DNA from 3 places in the Yersinia sp. 2541 StPb PI genome. Region 1 is predicted to be linked to each of the others. Evidence: predicted binding sites of a transcription regulator. Region 1 holds the regulator's gene; each other region holds the start of a gene.

Region 1 (3,289 bases):
GCGATGTTGCAAGGATCATTTATCTCTAATATCAATACATTGGTGGTACCCGGCGGAAAAATGGGGCTGGCAATGGAGCTGATTATGGCGCCGCTAGTGCAGCAGTTGCTGGAAGGGGAGAAAATCGGTTAATCTCCTTCATTCTTGAAGCCGCAGTATAGCAATGGCTGGAGAGAGAGAAAAATAATTTGACTCTATCCCAACCCAAAGTAATTGGAGCTGCAGGTAGGCGGCAAACGAACTCATCCCGATGAGCTTACATAAGTAAGTGATTCGGGTGAGCGAACGCAGCTAACAACCCTGCAGCTTCAAGTACGAAGGGTTTGCTTAGGCGATGTCACGGATCTCAAAACTGTGGGTAATCGTCGCCGCTTTACCCAACATCAGTGAGACGGAGCAATACTTTTCTGCTGACAGCTCAACGGCTCGTTCCACAATTTTGTCGGTCAGACCTTTGCCGCTGACAATAAAATGCAGGTTGATTTGCGTAAATAGACGCGGTGCCTCTTCGCGACGCTGCGAGGTTAATGTCACTTCGCAATCACGCACATCATTGCGGCCTTTTTGTAAAATAGAGACCACATCAATCGCGCTACAACCGCCTGCTGACATTAACAACATTTCCATCGGACTCGGTGCTTTGTCTCCAGCATTACCGTCCATCAACACCTGATGACCTGATGCCGATTCACCCAAAAATGTCAGCCCCTCAACCCACTTTACACGTGCCTGCATAACTCTTGCTCCCGGTTAAATTTTCTGATCCAGACTACCCTTTCATTTACAAACTGGCAATGTAACCCGATGTTCATCATGCTGAAGCGATACAACACAAGACACTGGCTTCATCCTGTGCTACAAACAGAACCGAAAGTGTTGTTTCTAGAATTAAATAGGGTAGCTTCTCAATACTCAGTGGAGGGTTTCTACCCGGTACGTATCTTGGCTATACCTTTCGGCAGTTGAGCAAATTAATATGCTACGAGAAAGTGTATTTTATAAGCACGCCGTACAGGGAACTCTGAGCCCTGTTATGTTAGGCAGCGATAACAACAGAGGATAACAGCGAATGGTTCTCGGCAAGCCACAAACAGACCCGACTCTCGAATGGTTCCTGTCTCATTGCCATATCCACAAATATCCATCGAAGAGTACGCTGATTCACCAAGGTGAAAAGGCCGAAACGCTTTACTACATCGTGAAAGGCTCCGTTGCGGTGCTTATCAAAGATGAGGAAGGTAAAGAGATGATTCTCTCCTATCTTAATCAGGGAGATTTCATCGGCGAACTTGGATTATTTGAAGAAGGCCAAGAACGTAGCGCCTGGGTTAGAGCAAAAACCGCCTGTGAAGTGGCTGAAATTTCTTACAAAAAATTCCGTCAGCTGATTCAGGTCAATCCAGATATTTTAATGCGCCTATCTTCACAGATGGCGAGTCGCTTACAGATTACATCTGAGAAAGTGGGCAACCTTGCTTTCCTTGATGTGACTGGGCGTATTGCACAAACGCTGCTTAATCTGGCAAAACAACCTGATGCCATGACCCACCCAGATGGGATGCAGATTAAAATTACCCGCCAGGAAATTGGTCAGATAGTTGGCTGCTCCCGCGAAACCGTGGGGCGGATACTAAAAATGCTGGAAGATCAAAACCTGATCTCCGCACACGGTAAAACGATTGTCGTCTACGGCACCCGTTAATTCCCCCTAAACTGGTGCCGATACTGTCGGCATCAGTTTTTTAATCTTTTGTGATCAATAAATTTCTGGGGCCTTTATGAAATGGCAACGGCTTATTTATCATCCTGAAGTTAATTACGCACTACGCCAAACATTAGTGCTCTGCCTGCCTGCAGCATTAGGGTTCGCTCTCGGCGAACTTCGGCTGGGCTTGATGTTTTCTCTGATACCCGCCTGTTGCAACATTGCCTCACTGGATACACCACACCAACATTTTTTCCGGCGTCTGCTGGTCGGCGGCGCGCTGTTTACTGTGAGTAGCTTCCTAACCCAGCAACTGCTGCTATGGGGTATTCCGTTGCCTGCTGTCATGCTCAGCCTGGCATTAGTTCTAGGAGTGAGTGGGGCGATTAGCCAATTGAATGGCCATTTGTTACCCGCGGCACTGATTGCTGCTATTTTCAGCCTCAGCATGGTGGGCCGCGCTCCGATCTGGCAAGCCCCGTTGCTGTGTGCCGTAGGGACACTGTGGTATGGGGTGTTTAACGGGTTATGGTTCCGACTCTGCAAGGATCAACCGATTCGCGAACCTTTGAGTCAGCTTTATCGCTTACTAGCCGATTATTGTGACACCAAATACAGCCTGTTTGCTCAGCACCTTGAGCCGGAAAAATCGATACCGCCGCTGCTGGACAGACAACAGGCGATTATGGACAAGATTAATCAGCTTTATCAGCAATTTAATCTGATTCATAACACCACGAAGAAAGAACAGAAACGGTTGTTGGGATTGTTCCAAATGGCTCTCGATTTGCAAGAGCACATTACTGCGGCCCTGATTCAGCCAGAAAAAGCACAAGAGTTAATGGAGCAGACACAGATTGATAGCGTGATACGCCGTAATTGCCAGAAAATCTCAGCTCAAATGCGCAGCATCGCCAACGACATTCTCTATCACCACCATGCTGATGAGCATTTCACTGCCGATGATGGTCTGACAGAACTGGCAAGCATCGCACAGGCACACCCAGACAACCCGGTCGCACAATTCTACTACTACCATATCAGCCACGTGACCCAGCTATTGAGTGACCGGCGACCACTGTATGACCGTGACCTGATGTCCAGCCAACAACCACAACCTTTCTGGCCGGCGTTGATCAGCTATCTGTCGTTCAAATCAGGTGCACTGCGGGAAGCGGCTCGTCTGGGCGTAACACTGGCAGCAGGTAGCTATATCGGTAACTTAATTCATCTACCCAAACCTTATTGGATTTTGCTTACTGTGATGCTGGTAACGCAGAACGGTTATAACGCCACCAAGGTACGAATCCATCACCGTGCACTCGGCACCTTGATTGGGCTGATATTGGCCGCTGGTCTATTGCATCTGCCAATGCCAGAGGGTGCCACCCTTGGCATTATGCTGCTCATTACCCTTGCCGCTTATCTGGTTCAACGTAAAAACTACGGGCTATCTGTTGTTGGCAGAACCATAACCGCAGTCTATATCTTGCAATTATTGACCGGAGAAGGCGCTGACTTCTTGGTTCCGCGATTGCTAGATACCTTAATTGGCTGCGCATTGGCCTTTGCCAGCGCCCTATG
Region 2 (3,289 bases), 240 kb from region 1:
GCTGCGTGTTGATTGAGGAAAATATTCTCCGCGCCCAGCTTGAACAAGTTGGCTTCAGAGGCTTCAAAGCTATCGTCCAGCGTTTCAATCACTTTCTGAGTGCTTGCTGTCGTGTTAGCCACCTCCACCAAACGTGCTGTCAGGTTGGTGTACAACTGGCTATCAAGGAAGTTGGTCAACGAGATATGTTGTGCCTGTGGCGCATGGCGCATGGCTCGCTCAGTCAAATCACGGTGGGTGATAACCAAGTCCACATCTTCTGGTAAGTTGTTGATAGCACAGTTAGTCACCGAGATATGTCTCAAGCCCGCATCTTGTACTTTCTTACGCAGCACACCGGCCCCCATCGCACTAGAACCCATACCCGCATCACAAGCTACGATGATTTTACGTACGGTGGTCAGGTCGCCTGCGGCAGCGGCAGCATTCGCCGCTTGTGCGCCTTTAGATTGCGCTTTCATATCTTGCATACGGCGAGTCGCATCTCCCAGACTGTCTTCCTCGTCGTCTTTGACTTTAGAGGTTTTCAGCAAGATAGCAGACACCACGAAGGAGACGGCAAACGCAGCAGCAACTGCAGCAATGTTGGCAAAATAAGCACCTTTAGGTGTCATCGCCAATACTGCCAGGATAGAACCAGGAGACGCAGGTGATACCAGGCCGCCGTTCAGCACAGTCAGAGTGAACACACCAGTCATACCGCCCAGAATAACCGCCAGCAATAAGCGCGGGTTCATCAGCACGTATGGGAAATAGATTTCGTGGATACCACCGAAGAAGTGGATGATAGCCGCGCCACCAGCAGACTGCTTAGCGTTACCTCTACCGAAGAACATGTAAGCCATCAACACACCCATACCTGGGCCTGGGTTCGCTTCGATCAGGAAGAAGATAGACTTACCGGTTTCAGTCGCCTGCTGGATACCCAGAGGTGAGAAGATACCGTGGTTAATCGCGTTATTCAGGAACAGGATTTTAGCTGGTTCGACGAAGATAGACGTTAATGGCAGCAGGTTAAGCTGCACCATGATATGCACGCCTTTAGCCAACACGTGGGACAACACTTCGACCAGTGGACCAATCGCCATAAAGGCCAAAATCGCCAACAGCATACCGATGATACCGGCTGAGAAGTTGTTAACCAGCATCTCAAAGCCGCTTTTGATTTTACCTTCAACCCAACGGTCAAAGTGTTTGATTGCCCAGCCACCCAGCGGACCCACAATCATCGCACCGAGGAACATTGGCATATCCGCACCAACGATAACCCCCATGGTGGTGATAGCACCCACCACACCACCGCGATCACCCCCCACCAAACGGCCACCGGTAAAACCGATCAGCAGTGGTAACAGGTAGGTGATCATTGGGCCAATCAGTTTGGCTAGCGTTTCATTTGGCAGCCAGCCGGTTGGAATAAACAGTGCGGTGATAATACCCCAGGCAATAAATGCCCCGATATTGGGCATAACCATGTTACTGAGGAATCGGCCAAAATTTTGAATTCTGACCTTTGCGTCTGGTGAAAACATAAAACACCCCTATTGGTACGCGCTAACAATAAGAGCGCGATATAATTGTTTTGTTGAGGCAGTTCTGCAAAACCCGCCGGTGTTATCGAATACAAACACGCTGTATGCAAAACAAACTCTAGCATGCTCCTTTATTCACGCGTAGCTCACTGCATTTATGTGACAGAAGTCACACCAAACCCCCTATTATAGGGGTGTGCTTGTTGACGCAGATCACACTAAATGACTGTAAGAAAACCACGACGACGAATTTTTAAGCTACAAAGCCCGATAAGAGTGATATAAATCACATTTTGCGTGGGTTAGTTTGTTTTGAAAATGTGATGTTAATCACAAGTTATTTTTGCTCGTGGAGAGGAGATGAGACATTCACCCTGCTAATAACCTCTCAGACTCAACTCTCGGTAGAAATGTGTAATAAAATAACAGGGGGAAGGGGGCACATTATTGGAGCGGGTTTCGGTTGATATGGGTTTAGTGCTTAGGTTCGGATCAGGTTTCGGTTGATAAACGCTCCGAGGTCATTTTAGCTCAGTCGCCTCAACCGAGTTAAGGCCCATAAGCGTGGGCCTTAACAATCCGCGCTTGCGCACGTATCGCTTGCCTGCGGCTCATCATTACGCTGGCGGGACGGCTTTATTATGGCCTCTTTGAGGCTACCCTTCGGGCCAACGCAAGCGTTGTTCAAAACTGCTTCGCAGTGTTGCCGCATCCCTGCTCATGACGCCTAAATCCGCCGTCCATGGCGGATTTCGCTGACTTCATTCTTCACTCGGCAGCTCAAATGTGCTTTTAAAGTCAAAAGAGAAAATCAAAACCTAAAGCGATGGTTTTGACGTTGAGCGCAATCAGGAATATTGCCGACAAGGAATGAGGGTAGAGTGAGCGGGCATGGACGCCCGCGAAAAGCGCGCTTGAGCAGGAGCGAATCGCGCTGGCTCGTCAGCCCGAAAGACGCGGACGGTTTACCCGCAGGGCAATATTTCGCGCAAGCGCGGGATTGCACAAGGGGCCACGCTTATGGCCCCTTTGCCGGTTGGTTCATCGCAGGTTAAGTAAATTCAGTTACTTTAACAACCGAACTTATTCACTTATCAAATACTAACCGAAAGAATAACTCGATCAGTCCTAACAACCGAACCGATCACCAAATCAAATCAAATCAAATCAAATCAAATCAAATCAACCAAAACCATCACTGCATGACACTCGCAACACTCTTCTGTGCCGTCATCATCGCCGGATACTTGGCGACTAAATTAGCCATCATCGTGTTATATAGCGCTGCTTGCTGTGGGGTCTGGAATTGAACGCCGCCATTATTGAAAGTGACCTGCGTTCCCTGCTGCTGCAAGAAATCACCAACTTGTGCCAGATCCTGCACAAAAGCAGAAATCACCGGCACTGCTGGGATCAACACATTGGCTGGCTGAGTCACAATATTATCGAAAGCTTTATTAAATACCACTTTCAAATCATCAGGCTGTTTCAATGCAGCAACCGCACTATCGGCTTGTGTTTTTGCCGTACGAATCTGTTGCACTAACAAGTTCAATGCACCTGCGGACTGCTGTAATGCATCACGCTTGGCGAGATAATCCTGCGCCACGCGAATCTCATTGATTTGAGCAATCGCCGGGCTCAAGCTGGCATCAACAGATTTGGTAAGCTGCTGTGAAAAAGTGACTAAAATCGCATAATCACTGACATAAGGGCCAAATTTCTGTTTTTGATCTTCGCTCAGTGTTGGCAGTTTC
Region 3 (3,289 bases), 2.0 Mb from region 1:
TGCTGCGGATGTCGGCGCTACGGTGGTCGTAGTGCGCAAAGAGGTGGTCACGGTATTTCCTTATCAATAACCCAATTAAAGACTGTCTGTTTCGATTTAGCCACTATTTAGCTTAATGAGAAGAGCATAGAAATAGCTGAGTTTTTTGTCTAATATATTAATTATTATAAATGAGACTTTAAACATATCAATGGAGCGCAATGAGTATTGAACTCAGACATTTACGTTATTTCATTGCCGTAGCAGAAGAATTGCACTTTGGTAGGGCGGCAGAGCGCTTGCGCATTTCTCAGCCACCACTCAGCCAGCAAATTCAGAGTTTGGAAGAGCAAATTGGTGCCCGACTCTTGGCGCGTAACAACCGTAATGTCAGCCTGACCCAAGCCGGCTCCTTGTTTTTAAAGGAGTCTTACCAAATTTTAGCCCAAGTGCATTCGGCAGCGGAAAAAGCGGGGCGTTTGCATCGCGGAGAATCCGGCGAACTGACTATCGGTTTTACTTCATCGGCACCTTTTATTAGCACGGTATCTAAAAATTTACAGGCATTCCGGCAACTGCATCCTCAAGTGCATATCAAAATGCGGGAAGTTAACAGTAGACAGCAAATTGAACCTTTACTGGATGGGCGGCTTGATCTTGGTGTAATGCGCAATACACGATTGCCGGAGGCACTGCAATATCGTCTGTTGTTACGTGAACCTTTGGTTGCCGTTGTCCACGAAAAAAGCCCCTTAGCGGCTTTACCTTCGGGGAGTGTTAAATTTAGCTCACTGGCAGAACAACCCTTTGTTTTCTTTTCGCGTGAAGTGGGTACTGCCCTGTATGATGAAATCCTCGCACTATTAACCCGCGCGGGTATCACGCCTTATATTACGCAAGAAGTAGGAGAGGCGATGACCATCGTCGGTTTGGTGTCCTCTGGTTTGGGCGTGTCGATACTGCCGGCCTCATTTACCCGAGTAAAAGTGGATGGGGTGAAATATTTACCTTTGGCTGAACCTGATGCCACCACCGAAGTGTGGTTGGTTAATCATAAACATCGGCCAGTAACCGCCCCAGCAGAAGCGTTGATTCGCTTGATGGCTAAGGATACTCAAGCGACGCCCGCCAACTGACTCCGTATAAATAACCAGCAGTAAAGCCAGGAAAACCGGTGATTATGTGCAGTAAATCACATAACTAATCAAATAGTTGACGGCATATACTAAAAGCCCCAACATAGCCGATAATCTTTATTTAGAAGCGCGAAAAATACTCGGTTGGCAGAGAAGGAGCCGGTTCAGTGATAACGGATGGACAGCCTGGGCACATTGATCAAATCAAGCAGACCAATGCAGGAGCCGTTTATCGGCTGATTGATTTGTTCGGCCCAATATCCCGTATTGAACTGTCTAAACGGGCGCAACTGGCCCCGGCCAGTATCACGAAGATTGTGCGGGAACTGGTTGAGGCTCATCTGGTCAAAGAGACCGAATATCAAGATATTGGCAGCCGTGGGCGGCCTGCCATTGGTTTAGTTCTTGATACCGAAGCTTGGCATTATGTCTCTGGGCGTATCAGTCGCGGTTCTATTACTCTCGCCTTGCGTGATCTCAGCAGTAAACTGGTGGTTGAGGATCAAATTCCGTTACCGGATAGTCATCCTGAACCGCTACTTAATCGTATTCTCAATGAAGTTGATCAATTCTTTATTCGGCATCAAGACAAGCTTGAGCGGTTAACTGCGATTGCAATTACTATGCCTGGCATCATTGATGCCCCGGCGGGTATTGTGCATAAAATGCCGTTTTATGATGTTGATGAGATGCTGCTTGGCCCAGCACTGGAACAGCGCACGGGATTACCTGTCTATCTACAACACGATATTTGTGCCTGGACGATGGCCGAAGCACTGTATGGTGCTTCACGTGGCTGTCAGAATGTCATCCAGGTGGTGATTGATCATAACGTCGGTGCTGGTGTTATCACTGCCGGAAGGGTATTGCACGCAGGTAGTCGTAGCGTAGTGGAGATTGGTCATACTCAGGTGGATCCCTACGGCAAGCGCTGTTATTGCGGTAATCATGGCTGCCTTGAGACAGTTGCCAGTATCGAGAATATGTTGGAAATTGCCCAGCAACGATTAAATGGTTCAATGAGTTCGCTATTACACAGTTCTCCACTGAATGTTGAATCTTTATGTGATGCGGCGCTGGCGGGCGATCAGTTAGCTAAAGATATTATTCTGGGCGTTGGCCACAGTGTTGGCCGAATTATTGCCATTATGGTCAATTTATTTAACCCGGAAAAAATTCTGGTCGGTTCCCCATTAAATAAAGCCGCATCTATTCTACATCCGGCAATTGCGTCATGTATTCGTCAACAAGCACTACCTGCTTACAGTGAGAATATTCTGGTTGAACCTACAGCATTTTTTAATCAGGGCACAATGCCAGGAGCTGCATTAGTAAAAGAAGCGTTATATAACGGTTCATTATTGGTGAAGTTGCTGCAAGGGTAGGTATTAACACTAATAATTATGGGTTAATTATTAGTGGGTATGTACGATGTATTCCTCCTATTATTTGGTGTTATCCGTTAAAAACCTCTCTCAGTTCGGCAAAACCTTGCGCTAACGCAAGCTGTCTGTTGTCGGCATCGCCTAGACTTTTATCCATGTTGCCAATTTCGCTAATGTTAGGCGGAAAGACTTGAGTCTAAGTGGCCAGATTGCGGAGTATTGTTATGTTAACGCGTGTATTTGTGACGGGTACCGACACTGCTGTCGGTAAAACCGTGGTGTCACGGGCCTTACTTCAGGCCTTAAGCCAAAATGGCAGAACAGCGGTAGGCTATAAGCCGGTAGCGACAGAAAGTAAAGAGACACCTGAAGGGTTGCGTAATCAGGATGCACTTATTTTGCAGGCTTCATCCTCTATAAAGTTGGATTATCAGGAAGTTAATCCATTCCCGCTGCAAGGGGATGTTATCCATGCCTGCACGGATACGCTGATTAATTACGGTGCAATGACCGAAGGATTACAACGTTTATCCGCCAAAGCCGATACGGTTGTGGTCGAAGGTTGTGGTGGCTGGAAAGTTATGATGAATGACCAGCGTTTCTATTCTGATTGGGTGATACAGGAACAATTGCCGGTTATTTTAGTCGTCGGAATTAAATTAGGTTGCATCAATCATGCATTATTAACAGCACAAGCCATTATCAACGATGGATTACCCTTATTGGGATGGGTCGCAAATCGAATTAATCCCGGATTAGCTCATTACGCCGAAACAATTGCTATGCTAC

Evidence for each region. Region 1 encodes CRP, which controls carbon source genes, mostly activating them, when cyclic AMP is high. Its sites were predicted from a motif close to ATGTGANNNNNNTCACAT; they were not measured.
Region 2: the regulator CRP is predicted to act here: its motif matches at 1,807-1,824, upstream of V1953_RS00165 (PTS mannitol transporter subunit IICBA).
Region 3: the regulator CRP is predicted to act here: its motif matches at 1,160-1,177, upstream of mlc (sugar metabolism global transcriptional regulator Mlc).

Annotation. Positions count from the first base shown of each region.
Region 1 covers NZ_JAZGQB010000001.1:279,644-282,932, reverse strand. The annotation lists gene V1953_RS01105 (phosphoribulokinase) at 1-132, shown strand, start outside; gene V1953_RS01100 (OsmC family protein) at 328-735, opposite strand; gene crp (cAMP-activated global transcriptional regulator CRP) at 1,070-1,702, shown strand; gene V1953_RS01090 (YccS/YhfK family putative transporter) at 1,779-3,289, shown strand, end outside.
Region 2 covers NZ_JAZGQB010000001.1:37,706-40,994, reverse strand. The annotation lists gene V1953_RS00165 (PTS mannitol transporter subunit IICBA) at 1-1,532, opposite strand, end outside; gene V1953_RS00160 (DUF3053 domain-containing protein) at 2,728-3,289, opposite strand, start outside.
Region 3 covers NZ_JAZGQB010000001.1:2,277,346-2,280,634, reverse strand. The annotation lists gene V1953_RS10150 (MFS transporter) at 1-51, opposite strand, end outside; gene V1953_RS10145 (LysR substrate-binding domain-containing protein) at 201-1,115, shown strand; gene mlc (sugar metabolism global transcriptional regulator Mlc) at 1,283-2,500, shown strand; gene bioD (dethiobiotin synthase) at 2,725-3,289, shown strand, end outside.